Pigmentiphaga sp. H8: one gene and its partner. The protein of the gene in region 1 interacts with the protein of each later gene in a pairwise test. Links are inferred from orthologs where the notes say so. Each region holds a gene or a part of one and is shown on either strand. Other genes may lie near its edges. The genes, in order: ligA and leuS.

Region 1 (6,480 bases):
AGTCCGAGGAACGCGCCGGGCGCATCCGCGAAGAACGCGCCGAGCTGGAAGCCCAGGAAGAAGAAGCCCGCATCCGCAAGGAAGAGGCCGAAGGCCGCTTCGAGATCCTGGATACCCAGCTGGGCGACAAGCAGTCCGCGTTCGAGGACGCGCAGATGGCCCAGGAACAACGCGAAGCCGACGTCCAGCGCGCGCGCGACCGCCTGCGCGAACTCGAACGGTCGGCCCAGGAGGCCAGCTTCGCCGAGCGGGGCCTGCGCGCCCGCATCGACGAACTGCGCCGCAGCCTGCAGCTGGCGGGCGAGCAAAGCCAGCGCGCCGCCACCGAGGCCGAGCGGGTGCAGCAGGAACTGCGCGTGCTGGACGACGCGGCGGCCCAGGCCGGCCTGCAATCCGCGCTCGAATTGCGCAGCGAGCGCGAACAGGTGCTGAACCGCGCCCGCATCGAGATGGATACCCTGGCCGCGCAACTGCGTGCGGCCGACGAGCAGCGCCTGGGCATCGAGCGTTCGCTCGAGCCGCTGCGCAGCCGCATCACCGAGCTGCAACTGAAGGAACAGGCGGCCCGCCTGGCGCAGGAACAATATGCCGAGCAACTGGCCGGGCAGGAACTGGACCTGGCGGCGCTGGGCGAGCAGCTCGACGCGCTGCCCAAGGAGTGGCAGCGCCCCAACTGGCTGCAGGCGGAAGTGCAGCGCCTGGCCCGCGAGGTCGCCGCCCTGGGCGCGGTCAACCTGGCCGCGCTGGACGAGCTGAACGCCTCGCGCGAACGCAAGACCTATCTGGATGCCCAGCAGGCCGACCTGCAGTCCGCCATCGACACGCTCGAGGACGCCATCCGCAAGATCGACCGCGAGACGCGCCAGTTGCTGCAGGAAACTTTCGATACCGTCAACCGCAACTTCGGCGAACTCTTCCCGTCGCTGTTCGGCGGCGGCGAGGCCAAGCTCGTGATGACCGGCGAAGAAATCCTGGACGCCGGCGTGCAGGTCATGGCCCAGCCTCCGGGCAAGCGCAACAGCACCATCCACCTGCTGTCCGGCGGCGAGAAGGCCCTGACCGCCACCGCGCTGGTGTTCGCCATGTTCAAGCTCAACCCGGCGCCGTTCTGCCTGCTGGACGAGGTCGACGCGCCGCTGGACGACGCCAACACCGAGCGCTACGCGAACCTGGTGCGCCGGATGAGCGAACAGACCCAGTTCCTGTTCATCTCGCACAACAAGATCGCGATGGAAATGGCGCACCAGCTGGTTGGCGTGACCATGCAGGAGCAGGGCGTCTCTCGCATCGTGGCCGTCGACATCGACTCGGCCATGCAACTTGCCGTCGAGGCCGCCTGATGAGCCGGCAGCCCGCGAACCGGCACTCTTTCCACCATGCCCCGCCATCGGGAACACACCAATGAGTGATCTACAAACCGGGCTCATCGCCCTTGGCGTTCTGGCCATCGTCGTCGTGCTTGGACTGAACTGGTGGCAGGACCGCCGCGCCCGCAAGCAGATACAGGACGGCTTCCCGGATTCGGGCAAGGACCCCTTGCTGCACGGCATCGAAGCGGGCCTGCCCAAGGCGGAAGGCGTACGCCGCGAGCCGGGGCTCGGCGCAGCGGAAGCCGCCGAGGCCAACATCGTCGGGGGCATGGACGCGCCGGTGGAGGGCGCGGCCGCGGTGCAGCAGCACGACACCGACGAGGCCGACGAGGCCTGCGAGACCGTCATCGACGTCTCCTTCCTGGAACCCGTGCCGGGCGACGAACTGGCGGCCTTCACGCAGGGCATCCGCCACGCCGGCCAGAAATCGCTGCGCGTATTCGCGGAAACCGCCGAGGGTTCGCACCGCTCCGCCATCCGCGGCGGCGAGAACTATGCGTCGGTCCAGGTGGCCGTGCTGCTGGCCAATCGCAGCGGTCCGCTCAGCGCCGGCGAATGGGCCGAGGCGCTGTCGCGCTCGCGCGTGCTGGCCGATCGGTTCGACGGCACGGTGGAAGCCAGCGATACCCAGGCGGTGCTGGATCGCGCCAACAAGCTCGATGCGGTGTGTGCCGCGCTCGACGCGCAGGTCGGCTTGACCCTGGTGGCCAGCAGCCGCCGCTGGTCCTCGGGCGACGTGCTGACCGCCGCCCGTGAAGCCGGTTTCTCGTCCATCCACGACGGCCGCCTGCCCTGGGTCGACCAGGACGGCGCGATCCGCTTCACGCTGGGCCGCAGCGACGGCGTGTCGCTGGGTTCGGCCGGACCGGCCACCATCGGCCAGCTCAGCCTGATCCTGGACGTGCCCCGCGCGCCCGCCCATGAGCACGCCTTCGCGCAGATGGCCCAGGTCGCCCGCGGGCTGGCCACGCGCCTGGAAGCCACGGTGGTCGACGACAACGGCCGGCCGCTGGCCGACGGCGCCGAGGCGGCCATCGACAAGCAACTGCTGGCGCTGTATGCGCGGCTGGAGCAGTCCGGCCTGAAGGCCGGTTCGGTGCGTGCCCTGAGGGTATTCGGATAAGGCACGCAGGCGGAGTGGATATGGTGTCGGGGGTCGATCGGGAAAACCAGGCCATGCAGCGGGCGGCGCAGTTGCGCCAGGAGCTGGCCTTGCACAACGCCCGTTACTACGTGATGGACGATCCGCTGATCAGCGACGCCGAGTACGACGCGCTGTTCGCGGAGCTGGTCAAGCTCGAGCAGGAGTTCCCGCTCCTGGCCACGCCCGATTCCCCCACCCAGCGGGTGGGGGGCGCGCCGCTGTCGGCTTTCGGTTCGGTGCGCCACGCGGTGTCCATGCTGTCCCTGAACAATGCCTTCGACGACGAGGACATCCAGGCCTTCGACAAGCGGGTGCGCGACGGCCTGGAAACGGAATCCGCCGTCGAGTACGCCTGTGAACTGAAGCTGGACGGACTGGCCGTCAGCCTGCGCTACGAAGACGGCAAGTTTGCACGGGCCGCGACGCGGGGCGATGGACAGACGGGCGAAGACATCACCGCCAACATCCGGACCATACGATCCATCCCGCTCACCTTGGCGGGCCCCGTGCCCGACGTGCTGGAGGTTCGCGGCGAGGTGCTGCTGTTCCGCAAGGATTTCGAGCGCCTGAACGACGCCCAGCGCGAAGCCGGCGAGAAAGTCTTCATCAATCCCCGCAATGCCGCGGCGGGCAGCCTGAGGCAGCTCGATCCGCGCATCACCGCCCGCCGTCCGCTGCGATTCTTCGCCTACGGCTGGGGCGAGATACGCGGCAGCCTACCGGGCAAGGAGGCCCGTGCCGACGCGCCGCCCTTCGATACCCACATGGGCATGCTGGACTGGCTGCAGGAATTGGGCATGCCGGTCAACCGCGAGCGCCAGCTGGTGTCGGACGCGGCCGGTTTGCTGGCGTTCTACCGGCGGGTCGAGGGGCTGCGAGCCTCGCTGCCCTATGACATCGACGGCGTGGTCTACAAGGTCAACGCGCTCGAGGCGCAGCGCGCGCTGGGGTTCGTTTCGCGCGCCCCGCGCTTTGCCGTTGCCCACAAGTTCCCGGCAGAAGAAGCCACCACCGAGCTGCTCGGCATCGAGGTGCAGGTCGGCCGCACCGGGGCCATCACACCCGTGGCGCGCCTCAAGCCGGTGTTCGTGGGCGGCGTCACGGTCACCAACGCGACCCTGCACAACGAGGACGAGATCGAGCGCAAGGACGTGCGCATCGGCGATACGGTGGTGGTCCGCCGCGCCGGGGACGTCATTCCCGAGGTCGTGACGCCGGTGCTGGACAAGCGTCCCGCCAACGCCCGCAAGTTCGTCATGCCCAGCCAGTGCCCGGTGTGCGGATCGGCCATCGAGCGGCCCGAGGACGAAATCATCGCGCGCTGCACCGGCGGCCTGTTCTGCGCCGCGCAGCGCAAGCAGGCGCTGTGGCATGCCGCCCAGCGCCGCGCGCTGGACATCGAAGGGCTGGGCGAGAAACTGATCGACCAGCTGGTCGAGCGCGGCCGCGTGCACACGCTGGCCGACCTCTACACGCTGAACGAGGAAGAACTGGCCGGCATGGACCGCATGGGCGAGAAGTCCGCGCGCAACCTGGTCGAGTCCATCGCCGCGACCCGTACGCCGCCGCTGGGCCGGTTTCTTTTCGCGCTGGGCATACGGCACGTGGGCGAGTCCACGGCCCGCGACCTGGCGCGCCATTTCGGCAACCTGGACGCGGTGATGAACGCGGCCGAGGCCGAACTGCTGGCGGTGCCGGACGTCGGACCCGTGGTGGCCGCGTCCATCTTTCGCTTCTTCGCCGAACCGCACAACCGCGAGGTCGTGGCCGACCTGCTGCGCAACGGCGTGACGCCCGGCACGGAAACCGTCGTGGACCGCACGGCGGGCCCCATAGGCGGCAAGATCTTCGTGCTGACCGGCACGCTGCCCACGCTGGCCCGCGAGGACGCGGCCGAACTGATACGCGCCGCCGGCGGCAAGGTCACCGGCTCGGTATCCAAGAAGACCCACTATGTCGTCGCCGGCGCCGACGCCGGCAGCAAGCTCGCCAAGGCCCAGGAGCTCGGCATCGCCGTGCTCGACGAAGACGGCCTGAAGGCCTTGCTGCAGTCTTGACAGGGCGAAGCGCCGCTTCGCGGGAAGGAAAACCATGCAGGCAATCATCGGAGGCACCGGCCTCTACCATTTGACCGGGCTCGTCGTGACGCGCCGCCAGGTCGTGCGCACGCCCTATGGCGAACCTTCGGGGGCGCTGACCTACGGCCGCATCGGCGACGGCGCGGAAATCGTCTTCCTGGCCCGCCATGGATACGGCCATACGCTGGCCCCGCACCGCATCAACTATCGCGCCAACCTCTGGGCCCTGCACGAAGTCGGGGTGCGGCGCATCGTGTCGGTGGCGACGGTGGGCGGCATCACGGGTCCTCTCGTGCCCGGCGTCATCGTCGTGCCCGACCAGATCATCGACTACACCACCGAACGGCCCCGCACCTTCTTCGAAGGCGGCGACCAGCCGGTGGCGCACGTGGACATGACCCAGCCCTACGGGACCGCCATGCGGCACGACCTGCTGGAATCGGCGCGGACCTGCGGGATAGACGTGGTCGATGGCGGCGTCTATGGCTGCACGCAGGGCCCGCGGCTGGAGACCGCCGCGGAAATCCGCCGCATGGGGCGGGACGGCTGCGACATGGTGGGCATGACCGGCATGCCCGAGGCGGCCCTGGCGCGGGAACTCGACCTGGACTATGCGGCGCTGTGCCTCGTCACCAACGATGCCGCGGGCCAGCGCGCCAGCGTGGGCGAGATTTCCATGCAGGGCATGCGCGTGGTGGTGGACGACAGCATGCAGAACGTCCACCGCATCCTCGGCCAGCTGGTGGGCACCACCTGCGGCGACGGAGCCACCTGATTCGTCAGTGATCCAGGGCACAGCGGATCCGGCTTTGCCGGTCCGCCAGTGCCGCCCCTGGGGGCGCGCGTCAGCGCGTAGGGGGGGACCTATTCACAAGCCTTCGGCCTTGAGCGCCGCCTGCACGGCGGGGCGCTGCGCGATGCGCTCGCGGAAGGCCACGATGGCGGGCCAGCGCGACAGGTCGTAGTTCAGGCGCGAGGCCCAGCCGGTGGTCACGAACAGGTAGATGTCGGCCACGGAAAAACCGCCGGGCATCAGGTATTCGCGCTGCGACAGTTCGCTTTGCACGTAGTCCAGGCGCGTGGCCAGGATCTGGCGGAACACGTCCTTGCCTTCCTCGCTCAGCGCGGGCTTGAACATGGGCGAGAAACCCTTGTGGATCTCGGTGGCGATGAACACCAGCCAGGTTTGCAGCGCGTAGCGCTCGGCGCTGTCGGGCGGGGGCGCCAGCTTGCGCGCCGGCACGAGGTCCGCGACGTATTGCAGCAGCACGGCCAGCTCGGTCATCACCACGCCGGGGGACACTTCCAGCGCCGGCACGTAGCCCTTGGGGTTGACCTTGCGGAAGTCCTGGCCGGTCTCGGTGGTCTTGGCCCTGAGGTCGACCTTTTCCCAGGTGAAGTCGATGCCTGCCTCGCGCAGGGCGATGTGGGGGGCCTGGGAGCAGGCGCCGGGGGAGTAGTAGAGTTTCATGGGGCCTCGATGAAAGGGGGGTAGAGCGGCTATTCTCTCACCGCTTGCCAGCTTTCACCGCAGCGTGTGCTCCATTTCGGCCTCGTCGTACAGTTCGACCGGCACCGGCTTCACGTTCCAGATCTGCTCGGCGTATTCGCGGATGCTGCGGTCCGACGAGAACTTGCCCGAGCGCGCGGTATTCAGGATGGACATGCGCGTCCAGCTTTCGGTGTCGCGATAGGCCTGACTGACGAGATCCTGGCATTCGATGTAGGACTGGTAGTCCGCCAGCAGCAGGTAGGGGTCGTGCCGCAGCAGGTCGTCGACCAGCGGCCGGAACAGTTCGGTGTCGCCGCGCGAGAAGAAGCCGCTCTGGATCAGGTCGAGGCAGGTCCGCAGTTCGCTGTGGCTGTGGTAGTAGTCGCCGGGGTGGTA
Region 2 (6,796 bases), 1.2 Mb from region 1 along the record:
CGCCAGGTTGTTGCCACCCCGGCCCGGCACCTGGCTCACCGCCGAATACAGGCTGCAATTGTGCAGGCGCGCGATGTCGGCCTGCTGCTCCAGCGTGCGGGCGCCTATGCCCCGCGCCGGGAAATTCACCACCCGCATCCAGGCCGTGTCGTCGTGCGGATTTTCCATCAGGCGCAGATAGGCCAGCGCGTGCTTGACCTCCTGGCGCTCGAAGAAGCGCAGGCCGCCGTAGACCTTGTAGGGAATGCCCGACGAGAACAGCGCATGCTCCAGCACCCGCGATTGGGCGTTGCTGCGGTACAGGATGGCGACCTCGCGGCGCAGCCTGCCCTCGCCCACCAGCGAGCGGATTTCCTCGATCACCCACTGGGCTTCCTGGGCATCGGACAGCGCCTCGTAGACGCGGATGGGTTCGCCGTGTCCCTGGTCGGTCCACAGGTTCTTGCCCAGGCGGCCGGAGTTGTTGCGGATCAGCGTGTTGGCCGCGTCCAGGATGTGGCCGTGCGACCGGTAGTTCTGCTCGAGCCGGATGACCCGCTCGTGGGCGTATTCGCGCTCGAACTCCGCCATGTTGCCCACGTTGGCGCCACGGAAGGCGTAGATGGACTGGTCGTCGTCGCCCACGGCGAACAGGGCCGCGCCGCCGCCCGCCAGCAGCTTGAGCCAGCGGTACTGGAGCCGGTTGGTATCCTGGAACTCGTCCACCAGGATGTGGCGGAAGCGGTGCTGGTAGTGCTCGCGGATGGGCGCGTTGTGGGTCAGCAGCTCGTAGCAGCGCAGCAGCAGCTCGGGGAAGTCGACCACGCCCTCGCGCTGGCACTGGGCGTCGTACATGCCGTAGAGCTCCACCATCTGCCGGTTGAAGCTGTCGTACGCCTCGACCTCGGTGTGGCGCAGGCCCTCTTCCTTGGCGGCGTTGATGAAGTGCTGCAACTGGCGCGGCGGATATTTCTCGTCGTCCACGCCCGCGCCCTTGAGCAGCCGCTTGATGGCCGACAACTGGTCGGCCGTGTCCAGGATCTGGAAGGTCTGGGGCAGCCCGGCATCCCGGTAGTGCGCGCGCAGCATCCGGTTGCACAGGCCGTGGAAGGTGCCTATCCACATGCCGCGGGTATTGATGGGCAGCAGCGCGCTGATACGGGTCAGCATCTCGCGCGCAGCCTTGTTGGTGAAAGTGACGGCCATCAGCCCGTGCGGGCTGACCTGGCCGGTCTGGATCAGCCAGGCCATGCGCGTGGTCAACACCCGTGTCTTGCCGCTGCCGGCGCCGGCCAGCACCAGGGCGTGGCGGGGTTCGATCGTGACGGCGGCGTGCTGGGGGGCGTTGAGGTTGTCGAGCAGGGACATGGCGCGGAAGGCTGGAATGAGAGAGTGCGGCAGGCAGTCTAGCATCGCTGGCCCAGGAGAGCCCCGCCTGCTCCTATAATGAGGGGTTTAGCCGGTCGGCCGCCCCGCGCGAGCCGGCCCAGGCCCGCGGCCATGGGCGTCATCGCCGCGCCAGAATACCTTAGAGACCAGCCCGGAACCCATGCAGGAACGCTACGCTCCCAACGACATCGAATCCGCTGCCCAGAAGCACTGGGAAGCGACCAACGCCTACCTGACGGTAGAACACGCGAAGAACGCCGACGGCTCGGAAAAGCCCAAGTTCTACGCCTGCTCGATGCTGCCCTACCCCAGCGGCAAGCTGCACATGGGCCACGTGCGCAACTACACGATCAACGACGCCATGTACCGGCAGTTGCGCATGAAGGGCTACAACGTCCTGATGCCCATGGGCTGGGACGCCTTCGGCATGCCGGCCGAGAACGCCGCCATCAAGTCCAAGGTGCCGCCGGCGAAATGGACCTACGACAACATCGCCTACATGAAGAAGCAGATGAAGGCGATGGGGCTGGGCATCGACTGGTCGCGCGAGATGGCCGCCTGCGATCCCGGGTACTACAAGTGGAACCAGTGGCTGTTCCTGAAGATGCTGGAAAAGGGCGTGGCCTACCGCAAGACCCAGGTGGTGAACTGGGACCCGGTGGACCAGACCGTGCTGGCCAACGAACAGGTCATCGACGGACGCGGCTGGCGCTCGGGCGCGCTGGTGGAAAAGCGCGAGATTCCCGGCTACTACCTGCGCATCACCGACTACGCCGAGGAACTGCTGGACGAGGTCAAGAACAACCTGACCGGCTGGCCCGAGCGCGTGCGCCTGATGCAGGAGCACTGGATAGGCAAGAGCGAGGGCACGCGTTTCGCCTTCACCCATGACATCCGCGACGCCGCCGGCCAGCTGATCCAGGACGGCCGCATGTACGTCTTCACGACGCGCGCCGACACCATCATGGGCGTCACCTTCTGCGCCGTCGCGCCCGAACACCCCCTGGCCCTGCATGCCGCCGCCAAGGACCCCGCCCTGGCCGCCTTCATCGAGGAATGCCGCAAGGGCGGCGTGACCGAGGCCGAGCTGGCCACGCGCGACAAGGAAGGCCTGCCGACCGGCCTGACCGTGGTGCATCCGCTCACGGGCGAAGCCGTGCCGGTCTGGGTCGGCAACTACGTGCTGATGAGCTACGGCGACGGCGCCGTCATGGGCGTTCCCGCCCACGACGAACGCGACTTCGCGTTCGCCAGGAAATACGGCCTGCCCATCAAGCAGGTCATCGAAGCCGAGGGCCAGGCCTTCTCCACCGACGCCTGGCAGGAATGGTACGGCGACAAGCAGGTGGCCCGTACGGTGAATTCCGGCAAGTACGACGGCCTGGGCCACCAGGCCGCCGTCGATGCCATCGCGGCCGACCTCGCGGCCAAGGGACTGGGCGAGAAGCGCACCACCTTCCGCCTGCGCGACTGGGGCGTTTCGCGCCAGCGCTACTGGGGCACGCCCATCCCCATCATCCACTGCGAGGCCTGCGGCCCCGTGCCGGTGCCCGAGAAAGACCTGCCGGTCGTGCTGCCCGAGGACCTGATCCCGGACGGTAGCGGCAACCCGCTGGCCAAGAGCGAATCGTTCCTGAAGTGCGTCTGCCCGCAGTGCGGCAAGCCCGCCCGGCGCGAGACCGACACCATGGACACCTTCGTGGACTCGTCCTGGTACTTCATGCGCTATACCTCGCCGGGCAACGACGCCGCGATGGTCGACGAGCGCAACGATTACTGGATGCCGATGGACCAGTACATCGGCGGCATCGAGCACGCCGTGCTGCACCTGTTGTACGCCCGCTTCTGGACCAAGGTGATGCGCGACATGGGCCTGGTCAAGTTCGGCGAACCCTTCGTCAAGCTGCTGACCCAGGGCATGGTGCTCAACCACATCTATTCGCGCAGGAACGAGAAAGGCGGCATCGAATACTTCTGGCCCGACGAGGTCGAGAACCTCTACGACGCCAAGGGCGCCATCGTCGGCGCCAAGCTCAAGGCCGACGGCTCGCCGGTGGACTACGGCGGCGTGGGCACGATGTCCAAGTCCAAGAACAACGGCGTCGACCCGCAATCGCTGATCGACACCCAGGGGGCCGACACGGCGCGGCTGTTCGTGATGTTCGCGAGCCCGCCCGAACAGACCCTGGAGTGGTCGGGTTCAGGCGTGGACGGCGCGCATCGCTTCCTGCGCCGCCTGTGGTCCTTCTGCCACGCGAACCGCGAACGCATCCAGGCGGCGCTGGGCCGTCCCGCGCCGGCCGACTGGTCGTCCGCCAGCCAGGCCGTCAAGCTGCTGCGCCGCGACGTCCATGCCATCCTGAAGCAGGCCGACTACGACTACCAGCGCATCCAGTACAACACCGTGGTCTCGGCCAGCATGAAGCTGCTGAACACGCTGGAGGATGCCAAGCTCGACGGCGAGACCGGCGACGCCGCGCTGGCCGAAGGCACGCGCATCCTGCTGTCGGTGCTCTACCCCATCGTGCCGCACCTGACCTGGCAGGCCTGGCTCGACCTGGGCTACGGCCAGGCCCATGGCGACCTGCTGGACGCGCCCTGGCCGCAGCTGGACGAAGCCGCGCTCGTGACCGACGAGGTCGAGCTGATGCTGCAGGTGAATGGCAAGCTGCGCGGTTCGCTGTCGGTGCCCAGCAGCGCCGACAAGGCCGCCATCGAAGCCCTGGCCGTCGCGCATGAAGCCGTGGGCCGGTTCCTGGAAGGACGTCCCCCCAAACGCGTTATCGTTGTCCCTGGCAAACTCGTCAACGTGGTGGGCTGAAGGCAGGCCCCCCGTACGCGCTGACGCGCGCCTGGCATGGTGAGCCCCCAGCCGCTACGCGGCAGCCCCCCAAGGGGGCCGGGGCCCGTCTTGGGGCGGCCCGGCGCCGGGTCCCAGGGGCGATGCGGGTGGACCGGCAGAGCCGGATCCACCGCATCCTGGGGAAACTCAACGGGCTTCGTTGGTGAAGTCTTGATTTGGAAACTGGCATGAAACCGTTGTCCTCTTCGTCCTCTGCTGATATGCGACGCCGTGTGCTGCTGCAAGCCGCGGCAAGCGGCGGGCTGGCACTTCTGGCGGGCTGCGGCTTCGCGCTGCGGGGCACGGCCGACCTGCCCTTCTCCACGCTCTACATCGGCGCTGCCGATACCTCCGAGCTTGGCGCGCAGTTGCGCCGCTACGTGCGCAACACGACCAATACGCGCATCGTCGAGGATCCCAAGACCGCGGAAGCGCAGTTGCAGATCCTGCAGGAAACGCGCGAGCGCAGCATCCTGTCGCTGGACGCCTCGGGCCGCGTGCGCGAATTCGAGTTGCGCTATCTGTTCGCCTTCCGCGTCCACGACGGCAAGGGCCAGGACTACATCCCGCCCACGACCATCGCACTCAAGCGCGACCTGACTTTCAGCGACGCGAACACCCTGGCCAAGGACTCCGAAGCCAACCTGCTGTATCGCGACATGCAGAACGAAACCGTGCAGCAGGTGCTGCGCCGCATGGCCGCGGTCGAGACCAAGCAACCCAGCTGATGATGAAGATGAGCCCCCCCCCTACGCGCTTCGCGCGCCCCCCAGGGGGCGATGCGAGTGGACCGGCGGAGCCGGATCCACCGCATCCTGGGTCACGGCGGCGCGATCTCGCCGTCGGCCTCGATGCTCATCGGTCCGCCGGAGGCACCCTATGAGGCAATTGCGTCCCGAACAGCTGGTTGCCCAGCTTCAGCGGGCGGGCGAGCAGTTGGAACCGCTGTATACGGTGACCGGCGACGAGCCCCTGCTCGTGATCGAGGCTTGCGACGCCTTGCGGGCGGCGGCCACGGCTGGCGGGTTCACGGAACGGGAAACGGTGGTGGCGGACGCCCGCAGCGACTGGAACGCGCTGCTGAGCGCGTCGCAGTCGATCTCGCTGTTCGGCGACCGCCGGCTGCTGGAATTGAAGATCCCCACCGGCAAGCCTGGCAAGACCGGCGGCGAGGTGATCGCGCGGCTGGCACGGCAGGCGCCGGACCAGCGGGGCGACTGCGTCACGGTGGTGATGCTGCCCAAGCTGGACAAGACCACCCGCGCGTCGGCCTGGTTCTCGGCGCTGGCCGAGCACGGCATCGTCGTGGACGTGCCCACCATCGAACGGCCGATGCTGCCCGGCTGGGTGGGCGAGCGGCTGGCACGGCAGAAGCAGCGCGCCGGCGCCGACGTCCTGCAATGGCTGGCCGACCGCGTCGAGGGCAACCTGCTGGCCGCCCACCAGGAGATCCTCAAGCTCGGCCTGCTGTACCCCGAAGGGGTGCTGACGCTGGAGCAGGTGCAGGACGCGGTCATGAACGTGGCGCGCTACGACGTCTTCAAGCTGCGCGACGCCATGCTGGCGGGCGACGGCAAGCGCATGGTGCGCCTGATCGAAGGCCTGCGCGCCGAGGGCGAGGCCCTGCCGCTGGTGCTGTGGGCGGTGGGCGAGGAAATCCGCCTGCTGGCCCGCTTGGCCCAGGCTGGCCAGCAGGGGCAAAGCGTGCCGGCGCTGATGCGCACGCTGCGCTTTTTCGGCACGCATGAACAATTGGCCAACCAGGCACTCAAACGGCTGCCCCCCCAGGCCTGGACCGCCGCCGTCCACCACGCCCACGAGGTGGACAAGATCATCAAAGGACTGCGTGTTCCGGGACGCCTCCCGGATCCGTGGCACGAAATCACGCGGCTGGCGCTCAGGCTCGCGGCCTGAGGCGCCCCGCCCCCTGCGATTCATACGGATGGATACCTCTACGCTCGACCAAACCATGCGCCGGATCGGCGCCAGCGCCCGTGCCGCCTCCCGCCTGGTCGCGCGCGCCGACGACCGCGCCAAGGCCGCCGCGCTGCGCGCGATGGCGGCCGGCCTGCGCGACCGCAAGGACTGGCTGCAGGCGGAAAACGCCAAGGATCTGGAAGCGGCCCGGGCCAATGGACTGGACGCGGCCCTGGTGGACCGCCTGACGCTGTCCGACAAGGCCCTGGGGCTGATGGCCGCCGGCCTGGAGCAGATCGCCGCCATGCCCGACCCCGTGGGCGAGCTGACCGAGACCCGCACGCGGCCGAACGGCATGCAGGTGGCCCGCATGCGGGTCCCGCTGGGCGTCATCGCCATCGTCTACGAATCGCGCCCCAACGTCACCATCGACGCGGCCGCGCTGTGCCTGAAATCAGGCAACGCCACCATCCTGCGCGGCGGTTCGGAAGCCATCCATTCCAACACCGCGCTGGGCCGCATCGTGCGCGCGGGCCTGGAAGCCGCCGGCCTGCCCGCCGATGCCGTGCAGGTGGTCGAGACGACCGACCGGGCGGCCGTGGGCAAGCTCGCCACCATGACCGAGTACGTGGACGTCATCGTTCCCCGGGGCGGCAAGGGGCTGATCCA

What was found.
Region 2: the proteins of ligA (region 1) and leuS interact in binary tests that used the Escherichia coli proteins (3 or more experiments, as listed by UniProt). The link is inferred for Pigmentiphaga sp. H8 from one-to-one orthologs.

The regions. Positions count from the first base shown.
Region 1 is NZ_CP033966.1:3,135,077-3,141,556, reverse strand. Bases 2,106-5,042 are described here. They hold ligA (NAD-dependent DNA ligase LigA), read left to right. Parts: upstream 2,106-2,513; coding sequence 2,514-4,571; downstream 4,572-5,042. Other genes in these bases: EGT29_RS14900 (S-methyl-5'-thioinosine phosphorylase), read left to right, coding at 4,606-5,042; EGT29_RS14910 (cell division protein ZipA C-terminal FtsZ-binding domain-containing protein), read left to right, coding at 2,106-2,493. Also shown: chromosome segregation protein SMC, read left to right, coding at 1-1,340; more of EGT29_RS14910, read left to right, coding at 1,402-2,105; more of EGT29_RS14900, read left to right, coding at 5,043-5,367; glutathione transferase GstA, read right to left, coding at 5,461-6,063; EGT29_RS14890 (glycogen/starch/alpha-glucan phosphorylase), read right to left, coding at 6,118-6,480. UniProt on the Escherichia coli protein: DNA ligase that catalyzes the formation of phosphodiester linkages between 5'-phosphoryl and 3'-hydroxyl groups in double-stranded DNA using NAD as a coenzyme and as the energy source for the reaction.
Region 2 is NZ_CP033966.1:1,950,132-1,956,927, reverse strand. What follows is about bases 1,137-4,389. They hold leuS (leucine--tRNA ligase), read left to right. Parts: upstream 1,137-1,528; coding sequence 1,529-4,189; downstream 4,190-4,389. Other genes in these bases: EGT29_RS09250 (UvrD-helicase domain-containing protein), read right to left, coding at 1,137-1,347. Also shown: more of EGT29_RS09250, read right to left, coding at 1-1,136; LPS assembly lipoprotein LptE, read left to right, coding at 4,399-4,938; holA (DNA polymerase III subunit delta), read left to right, coding at 5,090-6,124; EGT29_RS09230 (glutamate-5-semialdehyde dehydrogenase), read left to right, coding at 6,153-6,796.